Regions from separate parts of the Sporosarcina contaminans genome, predicted to be linked through region 1. Evidence: riboswitches for the same ligand, from Rfam matches in the RefSeq annotation. Region 1 holds a riboswitch; the other holds the start of a gene.

Region 1 (4,771 bases):
AAAACCGCTTTTTGGCAAATACATATGCAAAGTAAACCCCTGCAATAAAAACAATGACAGTCGAGATACCCGCTACTTTCAATGATAATAATAAAGGTGTGTAGTCGGTTGTGTTCACGCGTATCCTCCTATCAATCCACGGATCCGTATTTCTTACTTAAAGCCATATTTCTTTAATATTTCTTTCCCTTTATCGCTCGTCAAGTACGCTATAAAGGCTTTCGCCTCTTCTAAGTGTTTCGATTCAGACACAACCGCCAAAGGATAGACAATTGCCTCATGCCATTCAGGTTTCGCCGTCGCAAGTACTTTTACATCATCTGAAATTTTTGCATCACTCGAATAGACGATGCCTAAATCGACATTCCCCATCTCGACATGGGTTAACACTTGGCGTACATCCGATCCTAACACAAGCTTCGTTTGAAGAGGATCCCACAAATCCAAATGCTCTAATACTTCTTTTGTATAGCGGCCAACCGGTACACTTTCAGGCTCTCCAATTGCAAAATGCCCAATTGCGGATGGGTCAATCTCTTCAAATGAAGCTACCGATGTATCTGTATCCTTATTCGCAATAAGCACCAATTGATTTTCTGCAAAATCAACACGCGTCTCATCTACAATTAGCTTTTTGTCTTGTAAAGTATCCATATCTTTTTTACTTGCGGATAAGAAAATATCTGATGGTGCTCCGTTTTCAATTTGCTGCACTAATTTTCCGGAGCTGCCAAAGTTGAACGTTAACGTAATATGCGCATTTTCACTTTCAAAACCTGCTTTTAAATCGTTCAATGTATCAGTCAAACTAGCCGCTGCAGAAATCATCAGCTCTACATTATTTTCATCTACAGTGGATTTTGTTGCCGATTGTTTGGCTATTAATCCACTCTCTTTTGCTTCGTTGCTGCTTGTACAACCATACGGAATGAATATTATGCATAATAGGAGAAAGAGATAGGCGATTTTTTTCATGTTTTCTCCACCCCTCTCATTTGTTATAACGAAATAGATCTATTATAACTACTTATATGCAATTATAGAGAGAGCATAAAAGAGGGTCAACTTACGTCCATACAACAAAGCATTGGAAACAAGTAAAAACAATCCATTTCCCTTGGTTGGGAGAAGGATTGTTTCAATATTTATAAAGCATTAAATAAAGGAAAACCCTAATTTCTCATCTACTATACAGCTGTATAGTTCCTATACTCTTAACGAGCCGCGAAATCCTCTGGATGAATAGTAAGATGAAGCGCCGTTGTGATAGACGAAGACTTGCCCGTAGCGGTAATCACAAAAAATGGCCCCGCCAAGCTCTCTAATAGCAGGAGGTGTTTGCACCCAGCTCGATGTTTTCAAGTCGACATTTTCAAGTTGCTGTAATGCACGATATTGTTCTTCCGTCAATAATTCGATCCCCATAGCCGTTGCCATATCGATTACACTGTTTTCTGGCTTATGATTTTTCCTTGATTCCAATGCTTCGCGATCGTAGCAAACGCTTCTGCGTCCTTTAGGAGTTTCTGGAGAGCAATCATAGAAAACAAATTCGTCCTTTTGTTCGTCGTAACCAACAACGTCCGGTTCTCCACCCGTCGTTTCCATTTCATTGAGAGACCATAGTTTCTCATCTTGCTCGTCCAACTTCGCTTGAACTTTTTCCCATTCAAGCCCTTCGTGACGGTGCATGTTCTTCTCAAAGCGGGCTTTCAATGTTTCAAGCAATTCTTCACGTTGTTCCATAGATAGCTCTTTTTTAACAGTTGCCATACGTTCATTTCCTCCCCGTTTCCGGCATAAACTTATATTACTTTTACCATAAGAAATTCTTTTAGACAAATCCTTTCCTAATAGTACAAAATGCAAATTAGTAACCGAACTAATCAACTGATTTACAAAATGAATTCTAATAGACTATTTTAAATTCCTTAGCTTACAAAAACTCATCATCATGAATTGCCCCAACCAATATTTTCTCTTGCGTTGACACAACCCCATAAAGCCGTTTCAAGGACAAGGCAATTCACTTTATTTTCACGTTTTACTTGCAATTGTATCGGATTACATGTAAAGTCTTATATAATTTAATATATTAACTTATTTCGCAAGTATTGAAGTAAGGATAGAGGCGCAAAGACCATCAGTACACAATCAGAGGATAATGAGATCCTATGAAGATTGTGGAAAGGGGAATTTGCCGAAGTGGAGAGATTCTCATTTATCTCGAAGCTGGTTCTGGGTTGAATAAGTCCAGGATTGTCATATAGGAAACTATATGGAGGGCTATCTTATGCAAAGAAATAATTTATTTTATTATTTCAAGCAACAACGATCCCTCGTTGTTGCTTTTTGTTTTCTTTTTTGCAATTGCCCTTCTCCCTCTATTTTATTTTCCAAAATAAAAGACAGGATGTGGAGAAACAATGAATTTCGGACAAATCGTAACAGCAATGGTAACTCCATTTGATGAAAATGGTGAAATTGATTTTGCAGCAACACGAAACTTGATTAATCATCTAATTTCCAATGGATCTGATGGATTGGTTGTAGCAGGGACGACAGGAGAATCCCCTACGTTGTCAAACGAAGAAAAAGTCAAATTGTTCAGGTTTACAGTTGAAGTGGTGAACGGTAGAGTTCCGGTCATTGCGGGAACAGGTTCGAATAACACACGTGAATCGGTTGAGCTCACAATGCTTGCTGAGGATGTTGGTGTTGATGGCATCATGCTTGTTGTGCCATATTATAACAAGCCAAGCCAGGTAGGCATGTACGCACATTTTAAAACGATTGCATCAGCCACTTCCTTACCGATTATGCTGTACAATATCCCTGGGCGTAGCGTCGTAAACATGTCCGTTGAAACAATCGTCCGCCTTTCTGAAATACCAAATATCGTTGCAATCAAAGAAGCAAGCGGCGATTTGGATGCTATGGCGGAAATCATTGAACAAACGCCAGAAGGTTTTTCCTTATATAGCGGAGACGACGGTCTGACCCTCCCGATATTGTCCATCGGTGGAACAGGGGTCGTTTCAGTCGCAGCCCATATTATTGGAAACGAAATGCAAACGATGATCGGGAAATTCAAGAGAGGCAATGCTCGAGCTGCCGCCAACGATCACCGTAAACTGCTTCCGATTATGAAAGCCCTTTTTGCTGTTCCGAATCCTTCCGCTGTAAAAACGGCATTAAATCTGAAAGGAATTCCCGTCGGTGGTGTCCGTTTGCCGATGATTCCGTTGAACGATGAACAGCTGCACTCACTGCAAAGCACATTATCCCTGCATGCTGAAGTAAAGATTTGATATAGATTCATTCGCTAACATAAAATAGAACCTGCGAAATTGCTCGCAGGTTCTATTTTCATTCATTGAAATGCTTCATGTAACTACCACCTTGCTATCCACTCATTACGCTAATAACCGTTTTGATTACCACCAAAATGGCAGCAAGGCAAATGTTGCAATGGATCCTAATGCAATGCCAATGGCGAAGGCAGCACCTCGGCCAAATCCAAATCCATATCCAAAACCGCCCAAGTCCCTCCGACGACCTATTGGTTGCAAATAGACCTTATTATTTCGAACACCTTGAATGATCCCCCTATGCACCCTTCCATCGTGGGTCCCAATAACTACTGCTCTTCCGACATGCCGTGTACATAAGTCGTGGTAACGTTGGATTGACATCGTGTTGTCACCTCATTTCAATTGAACATACAACATCTTATGTATGAAATGGTGTTTCATAGAGGACAAACATACTAAATCGGTGCGAAAAAGAAATCGAATGAGGACGAAAATTGGGAGAATGTCCAGTACACGAAAATTTTTACTACATAATATAAAAGCAGTAGATTCATTGGAGGTGTTGATGAATGTCAAAAGTTGAGTCTGTTCCTGAAGGCGGCTATGGCTCAGGGTTTACATTAATTGTTGTATTGTTCATTCTTTTAATTATCGTTGGAGCTTCTTATTTAGGCGGAGGATATGGATACGGATATGGTGGATACTGTTAATACACTTAATTGAATTTGATAAGATCGGCAAATGGAAAAAGCAAATGTTCATGCTTTTTCCATTTCTATTTAGTCGATAGCTGCGCAATTTTATGCGAGGGGATTGCCAATATTTCATCGGAGTGCAATGTTTTGTCTTTCAAAAAGTTCCAGACTAAATAAAACCCTACGCAATATCCCACCATCTTCGGATAGGACCCCATGCCATATAATACTTCATAATGAATAGCCGTCCCCTTTAACTGTTCCTTCTCAAAGAACACAATTTCTCTCCATAACTTCTCCAATTCCTCATTGGAATAAAGTGATAGAAACTTTGAATTGTATTCCTTGCCGAACCTTTCAAAGACAGCCATTTCTGCCAAACCTTCTAAAATGACCGTATCCAACAAAATATAATCCTCTTCCCTTTTAGGGTATTTAGCCAATCGGCATACATGATTATATTCATGAGTGAGTAATGCCTTGATTTCTACTTCCGTGTTGTTTGGAGAGATAAATAAAAACAACTTATCTTGGAAACTAAGTCCTGCCTTCCCACTAAATTCATCAGTTAACAATTTGTTATTTGGATCTGAAGGGAATATGAAAATTGGGACATCAGGACCTTTCCATAGTTGCCGAAGCTGCTCGTACTCCTGTTGTACGATTGACCATGCCCCATTCTCAAACAGTTTTTTACTCAGAGCGCTTCCGTCCTTTGACAAATTGTACATGCCAAATGTTAGCAAGTGCTGATGAATATCC
Region 2 (4,771 bases), on a different contig from region 1:
TAAATTAAACGAGTAAATCGTATACTTCATCGCCCAGGCGATTATAACTGCATAATAGGTAGAGATGACAAAAGATACAAAAATCCCCCACCAACCGATCCATTCCGCTTTTTTCCCCTTCATCCGGAAGAATGACAACGGTGCAGACCCACGATACTTATGACCAATCGTAAACTCCATGATCAAAATTGGTATTCCCGCTGTTAACAGAGCAAATAAGTACGGAATAAAAAATGCTCCGCCGCCATTTTCATACGCAACATACGGAAAACGCCAGATATTCCCCAAACCGACAGCAGACCCCACTGCTGCCATAATAAATCCGGCGCGTGTTCCCCATTGAGAACGTCCTTCCATTTTAGATCTCCCCTTTCTTTTTTCTGCATCTAACATGTAAGTAAATTCAGATTATTGCGATCCTACAGTTAGTATAAATGTCCATCCTACTAATGTCAAAGTGTTTTTAGTATAGTAAGAATCTTTTTAACTACTTCTATTAGGTCTAAAGATTGTACAAACGCTGCCATTTTCGGGTAAAAAAACTGCCTCATAGTCGATTAGATCAACATATGAGACAGCTGTTTCTGTTTATTCTATGAAGGATTTCACCTTATACTCTGTTTTATTCTTTTTAGATACTATTATAGTAAATAATAATGCCATGATCACTACTACTACGACAAGCCCTACCCAAATGGAACCAGTTAACCCTAAAGTCAAATAACCAATGCAGGATATGATTGCCGCTATTAAAGCATAAGGCAACTGAGTCGCTACGTGATCCATATGATTGGAACCAGCGCCTGTAGAAGAGAGAATCGTCGTATCTGAAATAGGAGAACAGTGATCTCCGAATACCGCCCCTGCCAATACTGCTGAAAGTGCTGGTAGTAGAAGCTCCGGTTCTGCATTGATCATAATCGTTCCTGCTATCGGCAGCAAAATACCAAACGAACCCCAAGAAGTGCCAGTTGAGAATGCCATCAGGCCGGCTAAGATAAACATAATAAGCGGCAAGAAGTGGACAGGAATACTAGATTTTTCTACAACGCCTGAGAGGTAAAGACCCGTTTCAAGCACATCGATCAAATCAGTTAATCCCCACGCAAAAATCAAAATTAATACCGCTGGTAGCATTGCTTTTAAACCACTAACGATCGCTTTCCCAATTAATGAAAATGAAGCCGTCTCGTTCTGTTTCATTTGTGCGATATAAAGACTTCCTGCTAATACTGTACCGACAATCCCCCCCGTCACTAAGGACAATGGTACGTCCGTATTTTCCAAAATAGACCAAATGCTTGCAGACCCTCCTGCACGATAACCGGTCCACACCATCATGCCCAATGTAAAAATAACAAGCGCTACAATTGGAGCAATCAAATCTCGTACCCGGCCATAAGAATGAACAGGAAAATCCTCTTTCAATTGACCTGGAATATCCTTTTCAGGATCGAATAATTCACCTGTTTGCTCTGCACGATCTTCGTGCTTTTTCATTGCAAAGAAATCAATATTCGTCCATGCAAAGAAAAATACCATAGACAGAGTGGCGATCACGTAGAAATTCATGGGAGCCATCATTAAAAATGCAGACAATGGAGAATACGTAATGGCTGCACTCGTTCCAAAAATTAACGCTAACTGCCCGATCAAAAATGCGCCCCAGCTTGAAATAGGTGAAATTACGCAAATTGGGGCAGAGGTCGAATCGATGAAATAGGCCAATTTCGCACGCGATATGCGATGTTGATCCGTAATAGGTCTTGCAATCTGACCTACAGCCAATGAATTAAAATAATCGTCTACGAAAATTATAATGCCGATGAAAACCGTTAGTAGCTTTGCACCGCGCTTTGTCTTAATGCGGCGTATGGCCCATTCCGCAAATGCCCTGCTGCCGCCTGACAAGCTGACAAACGCTGTAAGTATCCCTAATAAAAGAATGAAAATCATTATGAAAATATTATACGTATTCAAAGCGCCTTCTGACCAGAATGATGCTGTCATTCCTGTCCAGATCGATTTCACAGTTTCCAATGGCGAAAAAGATGAAACTAATAATGCCGCTGCTACAATTCCGGATCCAAGTGATAACAAGACCCTTTTCGTTAGCAGCACCATGACGATTGCGATTAATGGTGGTATTATTGATACCCATGTGCCTATCATATTCATTTCCTCCAACTTTATGAATTGAAGAACATAGAGGGGAAAAAATAAAACCGACACCTATTACACTTTATGTGTCATAGGTGTCGGCTTATTCTACGTTTCGTTTGTAAGATAATTGAGCTCTCTTTATCTAACGCACGATCTGTAGCTCATCACACATCTCAACAATGTGTGACAGTGCCATCCCTATTCGGAATGACCCCAGCTATGAAAGGCTTGGCAAGCCATTTCACACTTCGGCAAAACTTCCTTTCCCAAACGGTCATCGATGCCGTCTCTCGTTTGGTACTCTTAAGCATTGCAACCTCTACCTAATCGGTGTTCCTCTTTCTATTAAGACTAACAGGAAATCGAACTTTTTTCAAGGGCTTCCTTGTGTGCCTGTCAGTGGGAAGGGCACCTCTACTTGTGGAGGACTGACATCCCCTCTATTATAAATTTGAGGAATTGGGCTTTGGATTAATCCAATTGCCATTGGAATCCTTTTTTCCACAACACTTTTACGTGTCGCAAGCGGTACAATGATTTGTACGTTCACTTTTACAACAACATCCACCTTTACTAAAGCATTGTTAATGCCAAACTCTTCAATATCCGTTACAACTTCTGTCTGAACTTCCCCAATTACATGAAAACGAATTGGAATTTTCGGCCCTAAATTCCCCAATATGGGAAGATTCAACGCCTGCCCCATCGGAACGAAATAAACAATTCCTCCTTGGCTTTCCATAGCTTTTGGATCATACTCTATGTTTTCGCTAATAGGCAGCATTTCCAAATTGCCGCTTTCAGCTGATGCCAAATGAGCCTCCACAAGGCTTTGCAACTCTGACATCGACTTATTAATAATATCGGTATTAATCGTGTTGACAACCATTCCCGGTGAATCATTTGGAACAATTTCTATAATTTCATTTGCATTATAAAGCTCTGTCGACCTCGATTTATTTGCTTGAGAAATGACATGTGCCGCGATCCTTTCAGTTTGGACTTCCGCATATAGCAAGTATATTGGCGTCAATTTTGAATTAACATAGTAAAAAAAGAGAGCGATTGTTATTAAAAATGCAGGAATTAAAATCGGGAACCATTTACGTTTCGGTTTACGTCTTCCTCTATAATATTTTCGAGGGACTTGACCATGAAATTTCAAACTGATCCCTCCTGCTTCACATTATGCAGGAGGGGCCCCGTTCATACTATCTATTGCCATCTACAAAAGGATTTTTTACAGCGTACCGGCAAAGGTTTCTTTTCCATACCATCCAAGCACATCACGTATGAATTCCGGCATAATATAGTCTTTTTCTGCATCTTTTAAAGTTGGAAAGAAAAATCCGAAAGTAAACATATCTAAGGTTGCTAATGAAATATTCGTTTCAGGAAGAACTTCCTTCTGACCCGCGAACAACTGTCCTGATTCCGTCTCATGAAGGTTTGCAAATATAAGCCCGCCCATTAAAGTCCCTCTAAAGCCAAGCCCTTTAATTTCTGTTTTCGGCCATTCTTCATTCTTTGAGAGACGGATGATTTCCAAAAGCTCCGTTCCTTTTAGTTGAACGACACAAAGATTGATCGGATGTGGCAGCAATGCATGCAAATCTGCTTTTGTCACCCATCCTTGCTCCAAACCACCTAAAAAGAGTCCCCCATTAAAAAGAGCACAATCAGCATCTGTATAGGCGATTAATGATTTACCGAAGAACGATGACAGCGGGCTTTCTTTAAACAGATCATTCTTCAACGGAAATGAATTGTAAAACACCTTCTCATCCATCGATTGTTTGCCGTCTTCAATTAATCGATTGACCCTTTCAACGTCCGCCTCCTCACTCTCAAGTTCACTTGCCGGAATGATCGTTGCATGTTTATTTGCAATACGTCCCGAATCGATGTCGAACTGTACAACAACCTTTCCTACATACTGTCCAAATTTGCCTGTAGCAGCTAACAGTGTTGAGTCTACACACTCTCCTTCCATTAAAAGGTGATGGGTGTGCGCTCCGAATATAATATCGATTTCTTTGCATTCTGCAGCAAGCAACCGATCTTCGTGGATGCCCAAATGGGAAAGACAGACGATTATATCGACTTGCGGACAAATCGATTTTGCAATTTTCCGCAAAGCTTCGCGCGGCTCCACAATCTGCCAATCAAGCTTCGCGTAAAATTCCTTATATTGCGCAGTAGCACCAATAACGCCTATCTTTAAACCGGTAACAGTCGTATAGATTTCATAGGGCTTCATCCATTTTGGAGTTGAATCATCGGTTTCAAATAAATTGCAAATAATAACATCAAAATCAGCACCTTCATATAACGTATTCAATGCTTTTTTCGACATCGTAATGCCTTCATTATTTCCGATTGTAATCGCGTCATAGCCAGCACTGTTCAGCAATGCAACATTCCCCTTGCCAGCTGTTCCGTCCGTGAAGGGGTGAGAACGGTCTACGTGATCGCCTATGTCAAAAACGAGGCAAGTTTCTTCACGTTCTTTATGCTCGGCTCGTTTTGATATTAGATATCTGCTAATTTGCGGCCAAGTATCAAAATGACTATGAATATCATTTGTATGGTAAAAATATATCGTTTC

What was found. Region 1 has a riboswitch for lysine ahead of dapA (4-hydroxy-tetrahydrodipicolinate synthase). Riboswitches for the same ligand answer to the same signal wherever they lie in the genome.
Region 2: it holds a riboswitch for lysine, as region 1 does, so the genes downstream of both, ACFQ38_RS09940 (Na+/H+ antiporter NhaC family protein) here and dapA (4-hydroxy-tetrahydrodipicolinate synthase) in region 1, are expected to answer to the same signal.

What each region holds. Positions count from the first base shown of each region.
Region 1 covers NZ_JBHTLT010000004.1:31,890-36,660, forward strand. Annotated here, with positions in the region: gene modB (molybdate ABC transporter permease subunit) at 1-118, opposite strand, end outside; gene modA (molybdate ABC transporter substrate-binding protein) at 154-975, opposite strand; gene ACFQ38_RS01140 (DUF4256 domain-containing protein) at 1,207-1,773, opposite strand; lysine riboswitch at 2,119-2,297, shown strand; gene dapA (4-hydroxy-tetrahydrodipicolinate synthase) at 2,427-3,311, shown strand; gene ACFQ38_RS01150 (hypothetical protein) at 3,438-3,695, opposite strand; gene ACFQ38_RS01155 (YjcZ family sporulation protein) at 3,884-4,024, shown strand; gene ACFQ38_RS01160 (DUF2268 domain-containing protein) at 4,090-4,771, opposite strand, start outside.
Region 2 covers NZ_JBHTLT010000046.1:3,514-8,284, reverse strand. Annotated here, with positions in the region: gene ACFQ38_RS09945 (sodium-dependent transporter) at 1-357, opposite strand, end outside; gene ACFQ38_RS09940 (Na+/H+ antiporter NhaC family protein) at 589-2,172, opposite strand; lysine riboswitch at 2,313-2,493, opposite strand; gene yunB (sporulation protein YunB) at 2,537-3,328, opposite strand; gene ACFQ38_RS09930 (bifunctional metallophosphatase/5'-nucleotidase) at 3,404-4,771, opposite strand, start outside.